2 regions of the Roseateles cavernae genome follow, and region 1 is predicted to be linked to the other one. Evidence: riboswitches for the same ligand, from Rfam matches in the RefSeq annotation. Region 1 holds a riboswitch; the other holds the start of a gene.
What was found. A riboswitch is a leader RNA that binds a small molecule or an ion and turns the genes downstream of it on or off. The one in region 1 is predicted to bind S-adenosylhomocysteine.

Region 1 (7,339 bases):
CCAGCGCGGCCTCGACATGCTCGCGGCCCTCCAGCCGCACCCGCGCGCCCAGGGCCTGGTCGTGCGGCCGCAGCCACAGCCAGGGCAGCTCGCCGATCATGCGGCCGGCGTGGGCAACGGCCGGCCGCGCCTGGGCCCAGCGCAGACCGGCGGTCTGCACATTGGCCTTGAAGCGGGCGCGGTAGCTGGGCGACAGCGCCCAGCTGAGCCAGCCCACCGCCGCCCCCAGGCCATGCAGCAGCCACAAGGGGCAGCGGGAGAGCAAAGACAGCAACAAGGACATTTGTGTTTCTATAATCGGCTCATCGCCGAGTTAATTTGGACAACTTGCGGGGCGATGCGGGTGTTTATCAAGCCATTGAAAACCCCGCCGGGCTGTCAAGCTCAACAAATGCCGCTAAAGCGTTCGCCGCGTCTCCCGACAGCACGGCAACGCCGACCGACTGACGACTAGGAGCATACAAGTGGCGAACAGCGATTTTCTCTTTACTTCGGAATCCGTCTCCGAAGGACATCCCGACAAGGTCGCCGACCAGATCTCGGACGCAATTCTCGATGCCATCTTCGAGCAGGATCCGCGTTCGCGCGTGGCCGCCGAGACCCTGTGCAACACCGGCCTGGTGGTGCTGGCCGGCGAGATCACGACCAATGCCCATGTCGACTACATCCAGGTGGCGCGCGACACGATCAAGCGCATCGGCTACGACAACACCGAGTACGGCATCGACTACAAGGGCTGTGCGGTGCTGGTGGCCTATGACAAGCAGAGCAATGACATCGCCCAGGGCGTCGACCATGCGTCGGACGACCATCTGAACATCGGCGCCGGCGACCAGGGCCTGATGTTCGGCTATGCCTGCGACGAGACGCCCGAGCTGATGCCCGCGCCGATCTATTACGCCCACCGCCTGGTCGAGCGCCAGGCCCAGCTGCGCAAGGACGGCCGCCTGCCCTATCTGCGCCCCGACGCGAAGAGCCAGGTGACGATGCGCTATGTGGACGGCAAGCCGCACAGCATCGACACCGTCGTGCTGTCGACCCAGCACGCCCCCGAGTGGAGCCTGGGCGACAAGATGAAGCCCGAGTTCTACGAGGCGGTGCGCGAGGAGATCATCAAGCCGGTGCTGCCCAAGGACTGGATCACGGCCGACACCAAGTACCTGATCAACCCGACCGGCCGTTTCGTCATCGGCGGCCCGCAAGGTGATTGCGGCCTGACCGGCCGCAAGATCATCGTCGACACCTATGGCGGCGCCTGCCCGCATGGCGGCGGCGCGTTCTCCGGCAAGGACCCCAGCAAGGTCGACCGCTCGGCCGCCTACGCGGCCCGCTATGTGGCCAAGAACATCGTCGCCGCCGGCCTGGCACGCCAGTGCCAGATCCAGGTCGCCTACGCGATCGGCGTGGCCCGCCCGATGAATGTCACGGTCTATACCGAGGGCACCGGCGTGATCTCGGACGACAAGATCGCCGCGCTGGTGCAGGAGCATTTCGACCTGCGGCCCAAGGGCATCATCCAGATGCTGGACCTGCTGCGCCCGATCTACTCGAAGACCGCCGCCTACGGCCACTTCGGCCGCGAAGAGCCCGAGTTCACCTGGGAGCGCACCGACAAGGCGGCGACGCTGCGCGCGGCCGCCGGCCTGTAAGGAAGCGCCCCTCACCCGAAGCCACCGCCAGGTGGCTTTTTTGTGCCCGCCGCTGTCCCGCCGCGCAACAACTGCGTACAAGCCCGGCCCCGGCTCTCGTTAAGCTATGTCAGCCCCATAGCCAGATGCCGCCCATCCGCGCATGACTTCGCCCGCCCCACAACCCGATGCCACCCGCCCCGCGGCGCTGCCGAACGCCGACCAGGTGCTGCCCAGCGGCCACAGGCTCGACGGCTATGAGCTGCATGGCCTGATCGCCGCCAGCGGCTCGTCGCTGAGCTATTTGGCGACAGATCTGGAGCTGGGGCTGACCGTCGTCCTGATGGAGTATTTCCCCGCCGCGTTGGCACGACGCGATGGCGCGGGCCTCGTCGCCTGCGTGGAGGACCGTCACGCGGCGGCCTATCAGCGCGGCCTGGCCGCCTTTGTCGATGAAGCGCGCATGCTGGCGCGCTGCCAGCATGCGGCCCTGGTCCAGGTGATACGCCTGTGGCAGGCGCGCGGCACGGTCTATCGCGCCATGCCCTATCGCGGCGGCCAGACCCTGCTCGATCTGCGCCGCGATATGCCGGGCCCGCCCGACGAGGCCTCGCTGCTGGCCCTGCTCGACGATCTGCTCGGCGCGCTCGATGCCTTCCACCGCACGGGCCGGACCCACGGCGGCATCCATCCCGGCAGCGTCCTGCTGCTCGGCGATGACAGGCCGCTATTGCTGGGCCCCGACTGGGCCGCCACCACGCTGGCGCTGGACCTGGGCAGCCCCCAGACCGATGCGCTGGCCGGCTTTGCGCCGCCCGAGCAGCAGGGCACGCCGCCCGGCGCACCGCAGAATCCGGCCTTCGATCTGTTCGCGCTCAGCGAAGTTGTGAGGTTTTGCATCAGCGGCGAGATGCCGCAGTCGGCGCGCCGCAGCGGCGAACCCCGGGAAGCAACGGCGGCGTTGATCGAGCGCTGCGTCACCAGCGATGCGCGCCCGCGCTACAGCCTGCCGCTGCTGCACACGCTGGACGCCGCCACCTCGGGCCGGCCCCAGGAGAGGCCCGCTGGCGTCGCGCCGTACCGGGCCTGGCTGCTCGGCGGCCCGCCGGCCGAGCGCCGCGCCGCCGAGGGGACCGAGGCGCCGGCTCCAAGCAGCGACCACCCGGACGATGCCAACGCCTTTCTGTCGCCGGAATTCCTGGCGCAGCTCAGGCGCGCCAACACCGTGCCGCCCCGGCCCGAATCCGTGCCGCCGGTCCGGCCCGAGGTCCGCGACACAGCGCCCCAGGCGCGGCGGACGCCGGCCCGGCGCGTCGCGGCCCTGGCTGCGCTCGGGGTGCTGGCGGTGCTGGCTGCTGGTCTCTGGCAAGCCGGCCGGATTGACGCACCGATGGCCGGCGTGCCACCCTTCATCGACGCGGCGGCCAGCGACGCGGCCCGCAGGACCGATGCAGATACCGATACCGACGCCTCAGCGGCCCGACGCGCCCGCATCGAGGCCGACCTGCGCCGGGCCGAGGAGCTGCTGGCCCGCTCGGCGCCTGCCGATGCCGGTGTCGACAAGCCATCCGACCCGCTGCCCGTCGAACCCACCGCCGCCGGGCCGTCGTCAGCGCCACCGGCGAGCGCCGCCAGCCAGCCAGGCAGCTCGCCGACCCGCAGGTCCGCCGAAACGCCGCGCAGCAGCTGCGGCAAACGCAGCGACTTTGCGCTCTACCGCTGCATCCAGACGCAATGCGCGAAACCACGCTGGAAGGCCCACGCCCAATGCCTGGCACTGAAAACCGGCGAAGCACCCCGCTGAAGCGCTTCAGCACCCAGCTACGCACAAACCCTTGAGGCAGCTGTAACAGAGGGCAACATAATTACCAGGCGTCAATTCGACGCCCCTGGTCCGGCGCCCCATGCTGCCCTCCTCCCTGCCTCCGCTGCAAATCCTGGTGGTCGACGACCAAGCCTCGACGCGCAAGGTCCTGACGGCCCAGCTCAGCGCGGCGGGCCATCGGGTGGTGGAGGCCGATTCCGGCGACAGCGCGCTGGCGCTGTTCCTGAGCAGCCGGCCCGATCTGGTGCTGCTCGATGTCGAGATGCCCGGCCATGACGGCTACTGGGTGGCCAGCCAGCTGCGCGCCAGCGAGGCCGGTGGCTGGACGCCGATCATCTTCCTGTCCAGCCGCGACCAGGACCAGGATCTCTGGCAGGGCATCGAGTCCGGCGGCGACGACTATCTGGTCAAGCCGGTGTCCACCACGGTGCTGCAGGCCAAGCTGCGCGCGATGCAGCGCCTGCGCCGCATGCAGACGCGGCTGATCGAGCTCTCGGACGAGTTGCGTCTGGCCAATGAGCAGCTGACCAAGCTCAGCAACGAGGACGCGCTGACCCGGCTGCCGAATCGCCGCGCTTTCGATATGCGGCTGCAGCACGAGATCCTCTGCGCCCGGCGCGACCAGCAGCCGCTGACCCTGGTGCTCTGCGATATCGATCATTTCAAGGGCTATAACGACCGGCTCGGCCATGTCGAGGGCGATGCCTGTCTGCAGCGCATGGCCGCGCTGCTGCAGGAGACCTGCCGGCGCCCGCGCGACTGCGCGGCCCGCTATGGCGGCGAGGAGTTCGGGCTGATACTGCCCGGCACGCCACGCTCAGGCGCGATGACATTTGCGCGCGCGGTGCTGCGCACCTTGGCGCTGACCGCGATGCCGCATCCGGGCTCGGCCGTCGCGCCCTATGTGACCCTGTCGGGCGGCATCACCACCTGCACGCCCGACGAGAGCACGACCCTGGAGGGCCTGCTGCGCCGCGCCGACGATGCGCTCTACGCCGCCAAATCGCGCGGGCGCAACCGCTTCTTCAGCTTCGAGATGCAGATGGACACGCTGGAGCAGCGTGGCAACACGGCCTGGGGCGGGCTGGTGCCTTGAACCGTCAAGCCTGGCGGGCCAGCAGCAGGCGCTGAGCCAGCTCCGCGAAGCCCCGGCCGCGCTCACCGTCGGTGACATAGGCCGGCAAGCGCTGCAGCTGCGGCACGAAGCGCGCGATATTGGCCACCCCGACCGACAGCGGCACGCGCTCGAACATCAGCTGGTCATTGGTCGAGTCACCGACATAGACCCAGTCGCCCGCGTCGAAGTCCAGGCCCAGCGCGGTCGGCACCGCCCATTGCGCGGCGGTCCATTTGCTGTGCTCACCGATCCAGCCATTGATGTGGATGGAGCTGACGGTGGCGGTCAACCCATGCTCGCGCATCACCGCACAGGCCTGCGCGATCTGGGCCGGCGCCAGATGGGTGAACTCGCTGTGGTCGATCGCGATATCGGTCAGCCGCCCCGGGCTGTCGGTCGCCAGGCGGGCGCCCGGCACGCGCGCCAGCACCTCGGCCGCACAGGCCTGCAGCCGGGCGAAGTTGACCGTGCGCGTCGCCTCGTCCTGGCTGAAGTCGCGGCGCAGCGCGCCGCTCTCATTGCGCAGCATCACCGAGCCGTTCTCGGCCACGATGGCGGCCACCGGCCAAGCCAGCGCGAAGGGCTCGCTCCAGCCGGCCGGGCGGCCGGTGATCGCGATGACCGGCAGGCCGGCGGCGCGCAGCTCGTGCAGCGCCCGCAAGGCCTCGGGAGCGATCGCGCCGTCGGCGGTCAGGGTGTCGTCGATGTCGGTGAGCACGCCGCGCACGGCACGCAAGGCCGCCGGGGGGCAAAGATTCAAAGGCTGCATGGGCCAGGATTGTCGTCAATCCCGGCGCTATTCCACGCCAGAGCCGTGCGGCTTGCGGCTAGAATTCAAGCCTTCCGAGGAGCGTTGCAACCTCAGCTCCCATTGAGGCCAGGCTCGGATCGTCTTGAAGCGTTGATCTTCAGACCCCTGCAACCGCGCTCACCCGCAATGTCTCGCGTGGGTGACCGTTTTTTGACTCTGACGTCCCACCGGCATTGCGGCTTCAAACATGAAGGAGCTTTTGCAATGACGACGCTGTCCGCTGACCAATACCATATCGCCGACCTGAGCCTGGCCGCCTGGGGCCGCAAGGAACTGAGCATCGCCGAGAGCGAGATGCCCGCGCTGATGGCCATCCGCAAGGAATACGCCGCCAGCCAGCCGCTCAAGGGCGCGCGCATCACCGGCTCGCTGCACATGACCATCCAGACCGGCGTGCTGGTCGAGACCCTGCAGGCGCTGGGCGCCGAGGTGCGCTGGGCCTCCTGCAATATCTTCTCGACCCAGGACCACGCCGCCGCCGCGCTGGTGGCCGCCGGCACGCCGGTGTTTGCCTACAAGGGCGAGACGCTGGAAGACTACTGGGACTACACCCACCGCATCTTCGAATTCGCCGGCAAGGGCCAGCCGGGCGAAGGCCCGAACATGATCCTCGACGACGGCGGCGACGCGACGCTGCTGATGCATCTGGGCCAGAAGGCCGAGAAGGATCTGAGCGTGCTGGCCAAGCCGGGCAGCGAGGAGGAGCGCATCCTGTTCGCCGCGATCAAGGCCAAGATCGCCGTTGACGCCACCTGGTACACCCGCAAGAGCGCCGAGATCATCGGCGTGACCGAGGAGACCACCACCGGCGTGCACCGCCTGAAGGAGATGAGCGCCAAGGGCAGCCTGCTGTTCCGCGCGATCAATGTCAACGACTCGGTCACCAAGAGCAAGTTCGACAACCTCTACGGCTGCCGCGAGTCGCTGGTGGACGGCATCAAGCGCGCCACCGACGTGATGATCGCCGGCAAGATCGCCGTGATCGCCGGCTATGGCGATGTGGGCAAGGGCTCGGCCCAGGCCATGCGTGCGCTGTCGGCCCAGGTCTGGGTCACCGAAATCGACCCGATCTGCGCGCTGCAGGCCGCGATGGAAGGCTACCGCGTCGTGACGATGGAATACGCCGCCGACAAGGCCGACATCTTCGTGACGACGACCGGCAACAAGGGCGTGATCCGCCACGAGCACATGGCCGCGATGAAGCACAACGCCATCGTCTGCAATATCGGCCACTTCGACAACGAGATCGACATCGCCTCGATCGAGAAGTATGAGTGGGAAGAGATCAAGCCCCAGGTCGATCATGTGATCTTCCCGGACGGCAAACGCATCATCCTCTTGGCCAAGGGCCGCCTGGTGAACCTGGGCTGCGGCACGGGCCACCCGAGCTATGTGATGAGCTCCTCGTTCGCGAATCAGACCATCGCCCAGATCGAGCTATTCGCCCACAAGGACGCCTACGACATCGGCAAGGTCTATGTGCTGCCCAAGCACCTGGACGAGAAGGTCGCGCGCCTGCAGCTGGTCACGCTGAATGCCCAGCTCAGCGAGCTGACGGACGAGCAGGCCGCCTATATCGGCGTGCCCAAGCAAGGTCCGTTCAAGCCCGACACCTACCGCTACTGAGAGCCGATGCGCGCGGATCAGTTGCTCGTCGCCCAAGGCCTGGCGCCGACGCGCTCGGCCGCCCAGCGGCTGATCGAGAACGGCGCGGCCGAGTGGGCCTCCGGCAAGGGCTGGGTCGCCGTCCGCAAGGCCGGCGAGGACATCCCCGAGACGGCGCAGTTCCGCATCACCGATGACGCGGAGCTGCGCTACGTCTCGCGCGGCGGGCTCAAGCTCGAAGGCGCGCTGAAGGCCAGCGGGCTGGCCCTCGGCGGGCTGACCGTGCTGGACATCGGCCAGAGCACCGGCGGCTTCACCGACTGTCTGCTGAAAAGCGGCGCCGCTCAGGTGAT
Region 2 (7,339 bases), on a different contig from region 1:
CCCTGGTCGAGCACCCGGGGCTGACACGCGCCAACAGCCAGGGCCTTGGCCTGCTGGCCCGCACGCCGGGCGCGCTGGACCGCATCGAGGCGGCGCTGGCCCTGCAGTGGCAGGTCGAGGATGGCGACGCCGCCGATATCGAGCGCCTGCTGCAGCTGCCCGCGCAGGGCCGGCTGCGCCACCAGCTGCGCGCGGACGAGGTGGCCGAGGCCGGGGCCTGGGATGTGGACCTGGTCTTCGAGACCCCGCTGGCGGCGCACAACGGCATCGAGCCGCGCTGCGCCGTCGCCGACTACCGGGCGGCCGACCAGAGCCTGCGGCTGTGGACCGGCACGCAGGACCTGTTCTATGTGCGCGACACGCTGGTGCGGCGGCTGGCGCTGGATGCGGCCAAGGTCCAGGTGCAGGCCTGCCGCGCCGGCGGGGCTTTCGGCGCCCGCACTTTGGTGCTGGTGGAGCCGGAGGCGGCCCTGCTGTCGCGCGCGGCCGGCGCGCCGGTCAAGGTGCAGTGGACCCGCGCCCAGGAGCTGCAGCAGGGCTTCCACCGCCCGCCCTCGCGCCACCAGCTGCGGGCACGGCTGCAGGACGGCCGGGTGAGCGACTGGTGGCACCGGCTGATCAGCAGCCACATCCTGTTCACGCCGGCGGCGATGCCGCGCTGGATGCAGGGCCTGGCAGACTTCGCCGGCGACGGCGGGGTCTCGCGCGGCGCACTGCCGCCCTATGCGCTGCCGCGCCAGCGCATCGAGTTCGACGCCCGCAGGCTGCCGGTGCACACCGGCCCCTGGCGTGGCCTGGGCGCGGGGCCGAACTGCTGGGTGATCGAGAGCGCGATCGACGAATGCGCCCATCGGGCCGGCATTGATCCGCTGGCCTTCCGGCTCGCCCACCTGGACAACCCGCGCCTGCGCCGCGTGCTGCAGCGCGTGGCGCTGGCCGCCGACTGGCCGCGCCCTGCGCTCAGCGACGCACAAACCCTGCGCGGCCGCGGCCTGGCCTGCGGCATCTACAAGGGCAGTGCGTATGCGGCGGTGATCGCCGAAGTCGAGGTCGAACGGGCCAGCGGCGCCGCCCGGGTGAGCGCGATGCACTGCGCCCACGACTGCGGCCGCCTGATCCAGCCCGACGGCGTGCGCGCCCAGATCGAAGGCAATCTGGTCTGGTGTCTGGGCATGGTGCTGATCGAGGTGCTGCCGGTGGACAAGCAGGCGGGCATCACGGCCAGCGGCTTCGCCGAGGCGCCGATCCCGCGCATCCACGATCTGCCAGCCCTGCATATCGAGCTGATCGATACCGGCGAGCCCAGCGGCGGCGCCGGCGAGACCGCGATGGTGGCCGGCGCCGGGGCCATCGCCAACGCGCTGCGGGCCGCCACCGGCCGGCGCTTCACGCGGCTGCCGGTGGGTGCCGACGTTTTGAGAGCAGCAGCGGGCACACTGGCGGGATGAACACCGCCGACTTCGCCAGCGCAACGATGCTGCGCCTGCTGCTGCGCGGCATGGCTGCGCAAGGCCTGAGCCCGCCGCTGCCGCTGCCCGAGGGCGCGCGGGTGGCGCATCAGGACAAGCGGCGTGTCGTCGCGGCCATCGTCGAGCAGGGCGGCCTGGCCACGCTGCTGGCGCTGGCGCGCGAGGTCAGTCATATCGAGGGCGAGCCACTGCACCAGGTGCTGGTGGCCGCGCGCGAGCCGCTGGACTTCATGCGGCGCTGGCAGCGGCTGGAGCGCTATATCCACGCCGAGCACCGCGTGCTGCTCGAGGACGCGCCGGCCGAGGGCCGGATCAGGCTCAGGCACAGCGGCCCCGCGCCGCAGCCGGCCGAGAGCCTGGCGGTGCTGGGCGTGCTGATCGGCAGCTTCGAGGCCCTGGGCACGCAAGCGCTGCGGGTAGAGATTGCCGGCCATACGGTGCATCCACAGGCCGACGAGACCACGCTGCGCCAGCTGGCCGCCGATGATGCGATGCGGGCCTGGCAGTTCCGCTGGCGGGCGCTCAGCCCTTTGCCAAGCAGACCTTGCGCACCGGCCGATCTGCTGGCGCCGCTGCGCTGGCCACCGCTGGCGCTGGCATTGGCGCAGCGCCAGCTGGCCGACCCAGCCGCCGCGCTGCGGCTGGCCGAGGTCGCCGATGGCCTGGGCCTGTCGGGCCGCAGCCTGCAGCGCCAGCTGGCCGCCCATGGCCTGAGCTTCAGCGGCGTGATCGCCGAGACCCGCTCAAGGCTGGCGGCCTGGTGCCTGGGCAGCGGCACGCATGGCATCGCCGAGATCGGCTTTCTGTGCGGCTTTGCCGACCAGGCCCACTTCACCCGCGAGTTCACCCGCCGGGTCGGGGTGCCGCCGGCACGCTACCGGCAGGCCGGCGCTCATTGATCCCTCAGTGACGGCGCAACTCGCCGTCGCGCAGCTCGACGATGTCGCCGGCCTTCAGGCCCGGATCGCTGGCGCGCTCCAAGGTGCGGCTGCTGCCGTCCTTGTGCTCAAGGCGGACGATCCAGACGCGCTTGCTCTTCTGGCGCTTCTCGATCTCGTTGCCGGCATAGCCACCGGCCACCGCGCCGCCGACCGTGGCGATCTTCTTGCCGCTGCCGCCACCGACCTGGTTGCCCAGGATGCCGCCGATCACCGCGCCACCGATCGCACCGAGGCCGCTGCCCTCACCCTCGCGCTCCTCGCTGCGCACCGAGACGACGCGTGAGCAGTCATTGCAAAGCCGGGCTTCGGCCGCAGGCTTGGGCTCGGCGGCGGGCTTGGGTACCGGCTTGGGCACCTCGGCCTGGGCCAGCTTGGCCGGCACGGGCTTGCTGTCCTCGACCACGGCGGCCACCGGCGCTGGCGCGGCGGCCGGGTCTTGCGAAGAACGGCCCAGCGCGTAGGCGCCGGCCACCAGAGCGGCCGCTACCGCCACGATGGCAATGGTCTGGCTGGAATTCAAGGGCATGCTCATAGGGTCAACTCCGGAAACAGGGATGACACCTTAACGCAGACCGCCGGGCCGGCGCCGACCGGCAGATGTAAGCGCATGTCAGCCCAGCAACGGCGCCAGCGCGCGTTTCGCGTCAAGCTCGTCCAGCGCCATCCGCGCGGCCCAATCCTGCATCTGGTCCTCGCCGATGGTGCCGACATTGAAGTAGCTGGCCTCGGGGTGCGAGAAGTAGAAGCCGCTGACGCTGGCGGCCGGCGTCATCGCCATGCTGTCGGTCAGGCCCATCTGGATGTCCTCGGGCGCCAGCACCTTGAACAGATCGCGCTTGGACAGATGGTCCGGGCAGGCCGGGTAGCCGGGCGCCGGGCGGATGCCGCGGTACTGCTCGGCGATCATCTGCTCGTTGCTCAGCGCTTCGCCCTCCGCATAGGCCCAGAACTCCTGGCGCACGCGCTGGTGCAGGCGCTCGGCAAAGGCCTCGGCCAGGCGGTCGGCCAGGGCCTTCAGCATGATGGCCGAGTAGTCATCGTGGTCGGCCAGGAACTGCGCTTCCTTCTTGTCGACGCCCAGGCCGGCGGTGACCGCGAACAGGCCGATGTAATCCGGCACGCCGCCCTTGGCCGCGATGTAGTCGGCCAGGCAGCGATTCGGCCGCATCACGCCGTCGACCACCGGGCGCTCCGACTGCATGCGCAGGCCACGCCAGGTCATCAGCACCTCGGCGCGACTCTCGTCGCTGTAGATCTCGATATCGTCGTCGTTGACCTGGGCGGCGGGGTAGAGGCCGAACACGCCGTTGGCCGTCAGCCAGCGGCCGTCGATCAGGCGTTGCAGCATGCGCTTGCCGTCGCTGAAGACGCGCTGCGCCTCGTGGCCGACGATCTCGTCCTTCAGGATGGCCGGGAAGGGGCCGGCCAGATCCCAGGTCTGGAAGAACGGCGCCCAGTCGATGTGCTGGGCCAACTCGGCCAGGTCGTAGTTGCGGAAGACACGGCGACCGATGAACTTTGGCACCGGCGGCCGGTAGCCGGCCCAGTCCAGCGGCGTCTTGTTGGCGCGCGCCTGGGCCAGCGTCACCAGCGGGGTCTTCTTCTTGTTGGCATGCTGCTGGCGCACCTTGTCGTAGTCGGCCTTCAGCTCGTCGATATAGGCGGCCGCGCGGTCGTCGCTGAGCAGCTCGGTGCAGACGCCCACCGAGCGCGACGCATCGGGCACATAGACCACCGGACCCTCGTAATGCGGCGAGATCTTGACGGCGGTGTGGACGCGGCTGCAGGTGGCGCCGCCGATCAGCAGCGGAATCTTCTTGATGCGGAAGTAGTCGTCGCGCTGCATCTCGGCGGCCACATGCTGCATCTCCTCCAGGCTGGGCGTGATCAGGCCCGAGAGGCCGATGATGTCGGCCCCCTCGACCTTGGCGCGGGCCAGGATGTCCTGGCATGGCACCATCACGCCCATGTTCACGACCTCGTAGTTATTGCACTGCAGGACCACGGTGACGATGTTCTTGCCGATGTCATGCACATCGCCCTTCACGGTCGCGATGACGATCTTGCCCTTGGGCTTGACGTCGCCGCCGGCGGCCTCCAGCTGGCGCTTTTCTTCCTCGATATAGGGGATCAGATGGGCCACGGCGGACTTCATCACCCGCGCGCTCTTGACCACCTGGGGCAGGAACATCTTGCCCTGGCCGAACAGGTCGCCGACGATATTCATGCCGGCCATCAGCGGGCCTTCGATGACATGCAGCGGCCGGCCGCCGCCGGCCTGGATCGCGACCCAGGCCTCCTCGGTGTCTTCGACGATGAAGTCGGTGATGCCGTGCACCAGCGCATGCGAGAGCCGCGCGTTGACATCGCCGGCGCGCCAGGCCAGCCGGGCCGTGTCGTCCTTGGCCAGGCCCTTGGCGCTCTCGGCCACCTCGATCAGGCGTTCGCCGGCATCGGGGCGACGGTTCAGCACCACGTCCTCGACCCGCTCGCGCAGCGTCGCTTCCAGATCGTCGTAGACCCCCACCATGCCGGCGTTGACGATGCCCATGTCCATGCCGGCCTGGATCGCGTGGTACAGGAACACGGTGTGGATGGCCTCGCGCACCGGGTCGTTGCCGCGGAAGCTGAAGCTGACGTTCGAGACCCCGCCGCTGACCTTGGCGCCGGGCAGGTGTTGCTTGATCCAGCGGGTCGCGTTGATGAAGTCGACCGCGTAGTTGTCGTGCTCCTCGATGCCGGTGGCGATCGCGAAGATATTGGGGTCGAAGATGATGTCCTCAGCCGGGAAACCGACCTCGTCGACCAGGATCTTGTAGGCCCGCTCGCAGATCTCGATCTTGCGCTCGAAGGTGTCGGCCTGGCCCTTCTCGTCGAAGGCCATCACGACGGCGGCCGCGCCATAGCGGCGCACCAGATTGGCCTGGCGGCGGAACTCGGCCTCGCCCTCCTTCATCGAGATCGAGTTGACGATGCCCTTGCCCTGGATGCATTTCAGGCCGGCCTCGATCACCTCCCATTTGGAGCTGTCGATCATGATGGGCACGCGGGCGATCTCGGGCTCGGAGGCGATCAGGTTCAGGAAACGCACCATCGCCGCCTTGCTGTCCAGCATGGCCTCGTCCATATTGATGTCGATCACCTGGGCGCCGTTCTCGACCTGCTGGCGCGCCACCGCCAGCGCCTGCTCGAACTGCCCGGCCAGGATCATGCGGGCAAAGGCCTTGGAGCCGGTGACATTGGTGCGCTCGCCGATATTGACGAACAGCGTGCCGGCGCCGATCTGCACCGGCTCCAGCCCCGAGAGCTTCATCGGTGGCGGCGTGGTCTGGGGGGTAGCGGTGTTCATGGCGGCCTCGGCGAAAGATCGGACCGCAGGCTCACCGCGGCCACGACGAAATCATGGATCGGTGAGCGTCGTTGAAAAGGCTGGTGCCCTTGCAGATCCAAGCCTGGCGGGCTGCTGCTTGATCGCAGACCCCGTCGCAACGCTCCTCGGACCGTGGCGCATTTTACGCTGCGTCCCGGCCGCCGACTCAAGCCGGCCTCCGGCACGCCGACAATCCGTACAGAGCTCTAGCGAACCACTGTGGATCTGATACCCCTGCCCCCTCACAGCCTGCGCATCGGCCAGGTCCTGGATTTCTCCTTGCGCGACGCCGAGGGCAAGCTGCTGATCGCGCGCGGCCAGGTGCTCAGCGACAGCCCCCTGGTCCAGGCGCTGATACAGCGCGGTGCCTGGGTGCTGGCCCATGAGACCAAGGACTACCAGCGCGCGCTGGCCCACAAGGTCGACACGATGATGCACCAGGGCGCCACACTGGGCGCCATCGCCCGGGCCCAGACCAGCTACCGGCCCGATCGGGGCGGCGCCGCCGTGCCCCAGGTCAGCGACCAGGCCGCCTGGGCCGATCTGCAGCTGCGCGGCCATGCGCTGCTGCGCGAGCCCAGGGCCGAGGACTTTCTGCCGCGCTTTCAGGCGTTGCAGCAGGAGATGCTGGCGCGGGTCCAGCAGCAGACCGATGCGGCGCTGATGCTGCTGATTTTCGAGTCCAGCCAGGATTTCCAGCACTACAGCGCCCGTCACGCGTTGCTGAGCCTGCTGCTGTGCGAACTCTGCGCGCGCCAGCTGGGCTGGGCCGAGGATCTGCGCCTGGTGCTGGGGCAGGCGGCGCTGTCGATGAATATCAGCATCAGCGCGCTGCAGGACCGGCTCGCCGGCCAGGACGAACGCCCCAGCGAGGCCCATCGAGCCACGCTGGTCGGCCATGGCGACCGCAGCGCCGAGCTGCTGCGCACGCTGGGCGTGCACGACTCGCTATGGCTGCAGATCGTGCGCCTGCATCACGAGGCCGGCCCCGGGCCCTTGGCCGCGCGCTCGGTGCCGGAGCAGATGGCGCGGGTGCTGCGCCGCGTCGATCTCTACGGCGCGCGGCTGAGCCCGCGGCGCTCGCGCAAGGCCCTGTCGGGAGCCCAGGCGGCGCGTGCCGTCTATCTGGATGAGCTGCAGCAGCCCGACGAGGCCGGCGCCGCGCTGATCAAGGCCGTCGGCCTCTACCCGCCCGGCTCGCTGGTGCGCCTGGCCAATGGCGAGGTCGGCGTCGTCGCGAAGCGCGGCCACAGCGCCAACGAACCCCTGGTCGCCGCGCTGCTGGGCAAGAGCGGCGCGCCGCTGAGCGAGCCGGTGCCGCGCGACACCCGCCTGGCCAGCCAGGCCATTGCCGCCAGCCTGGCGCCGCATGAGCTCAAGCTGCTGGTCAATATGGAGCGGCTGCTGAAGCTCTACTGATTCACGCCTGCTCGGCCACCAGCTCGCTGAAGAAGCGCTGGCCACAGGCGCGCGGCTTGTAGGCCGAGACCTTTTGCGCGATGGCCGCGATATGGGCCGGGGTCGTGCCGCAGCAGCCGCCGGCGATGTTCAGGAAACCG

Region 2: another riboswitch for S-adenosylhomocysteine. It lies ahead of metH (methionine synthase); the one in region 1 lies ahead of ahcY (adenosylhomocysteinase).

What each region holds. Positions count from the first base shown of each region.
Region 1 covers NZ_JBDPLH010000010.1:70,552-77,890, forward strand. Annotated here, with positions in the region: gene ABGI63_RS21320 (lysophospholipid acyltransferase family protein) at 1-283, opposite strand, end outside; gene metK (methionine adenosyltransferase) at 465-1,649, shown strand; gene ABGI63_RS21330 (serine/threonine-protein kinase) at 1,792-3,432, shown strand; gene ABGI63_RS21335 (GGDEF domain-containing response regulator) at 3,533-4,549, shown strand; gene ABGI63_RS21340 (HAD-IIB family hydrolase) at 4,554-5,339, opposite strand; S-adenosyl-L-homocysteine riboswitch at 5,410-5,507, shown strand; gene ahcY (adenosylhomocysteinase) at 5,586-7,007, shown strand; gene ABGI63_RS21350 (TlyA family RNA methyltransferase) at 7,014-7,339, shown strand, end outside.
Region 2 covers NZ_JBDPLH010000001.1:226,393-233,731, forward strand. Annotated here, with positions in the region: gene ABGI63_RS01090 (xanthine dehydrogenase family protein molybdopterin-binding subunit) at 1-1,448, shown strand, start outside; gene ABGI63_RS01095 (helix-turn-helix transcriptional regulator) at 1,445-2,368, shown strand; gene ABGI63_RS01100 (glycine zipper 2TM domain-containing protein) at 2,373-2,942, opposite strand; partial or broken gene metH (methionine synthase) at 3,021-5,768, opposite strand; S-adenosyl-L-homocysteine riboswitch at 5,816-5,913, opposite strand; gene ABGI63_RS01110 (HD-GYP domain-containing protein) at 6,000-7,199, shown strand; gene ABGI63_RS01115 (homocysteine S-methyltransferase family protein) at 7,201-7,339, opposite strand, start outside.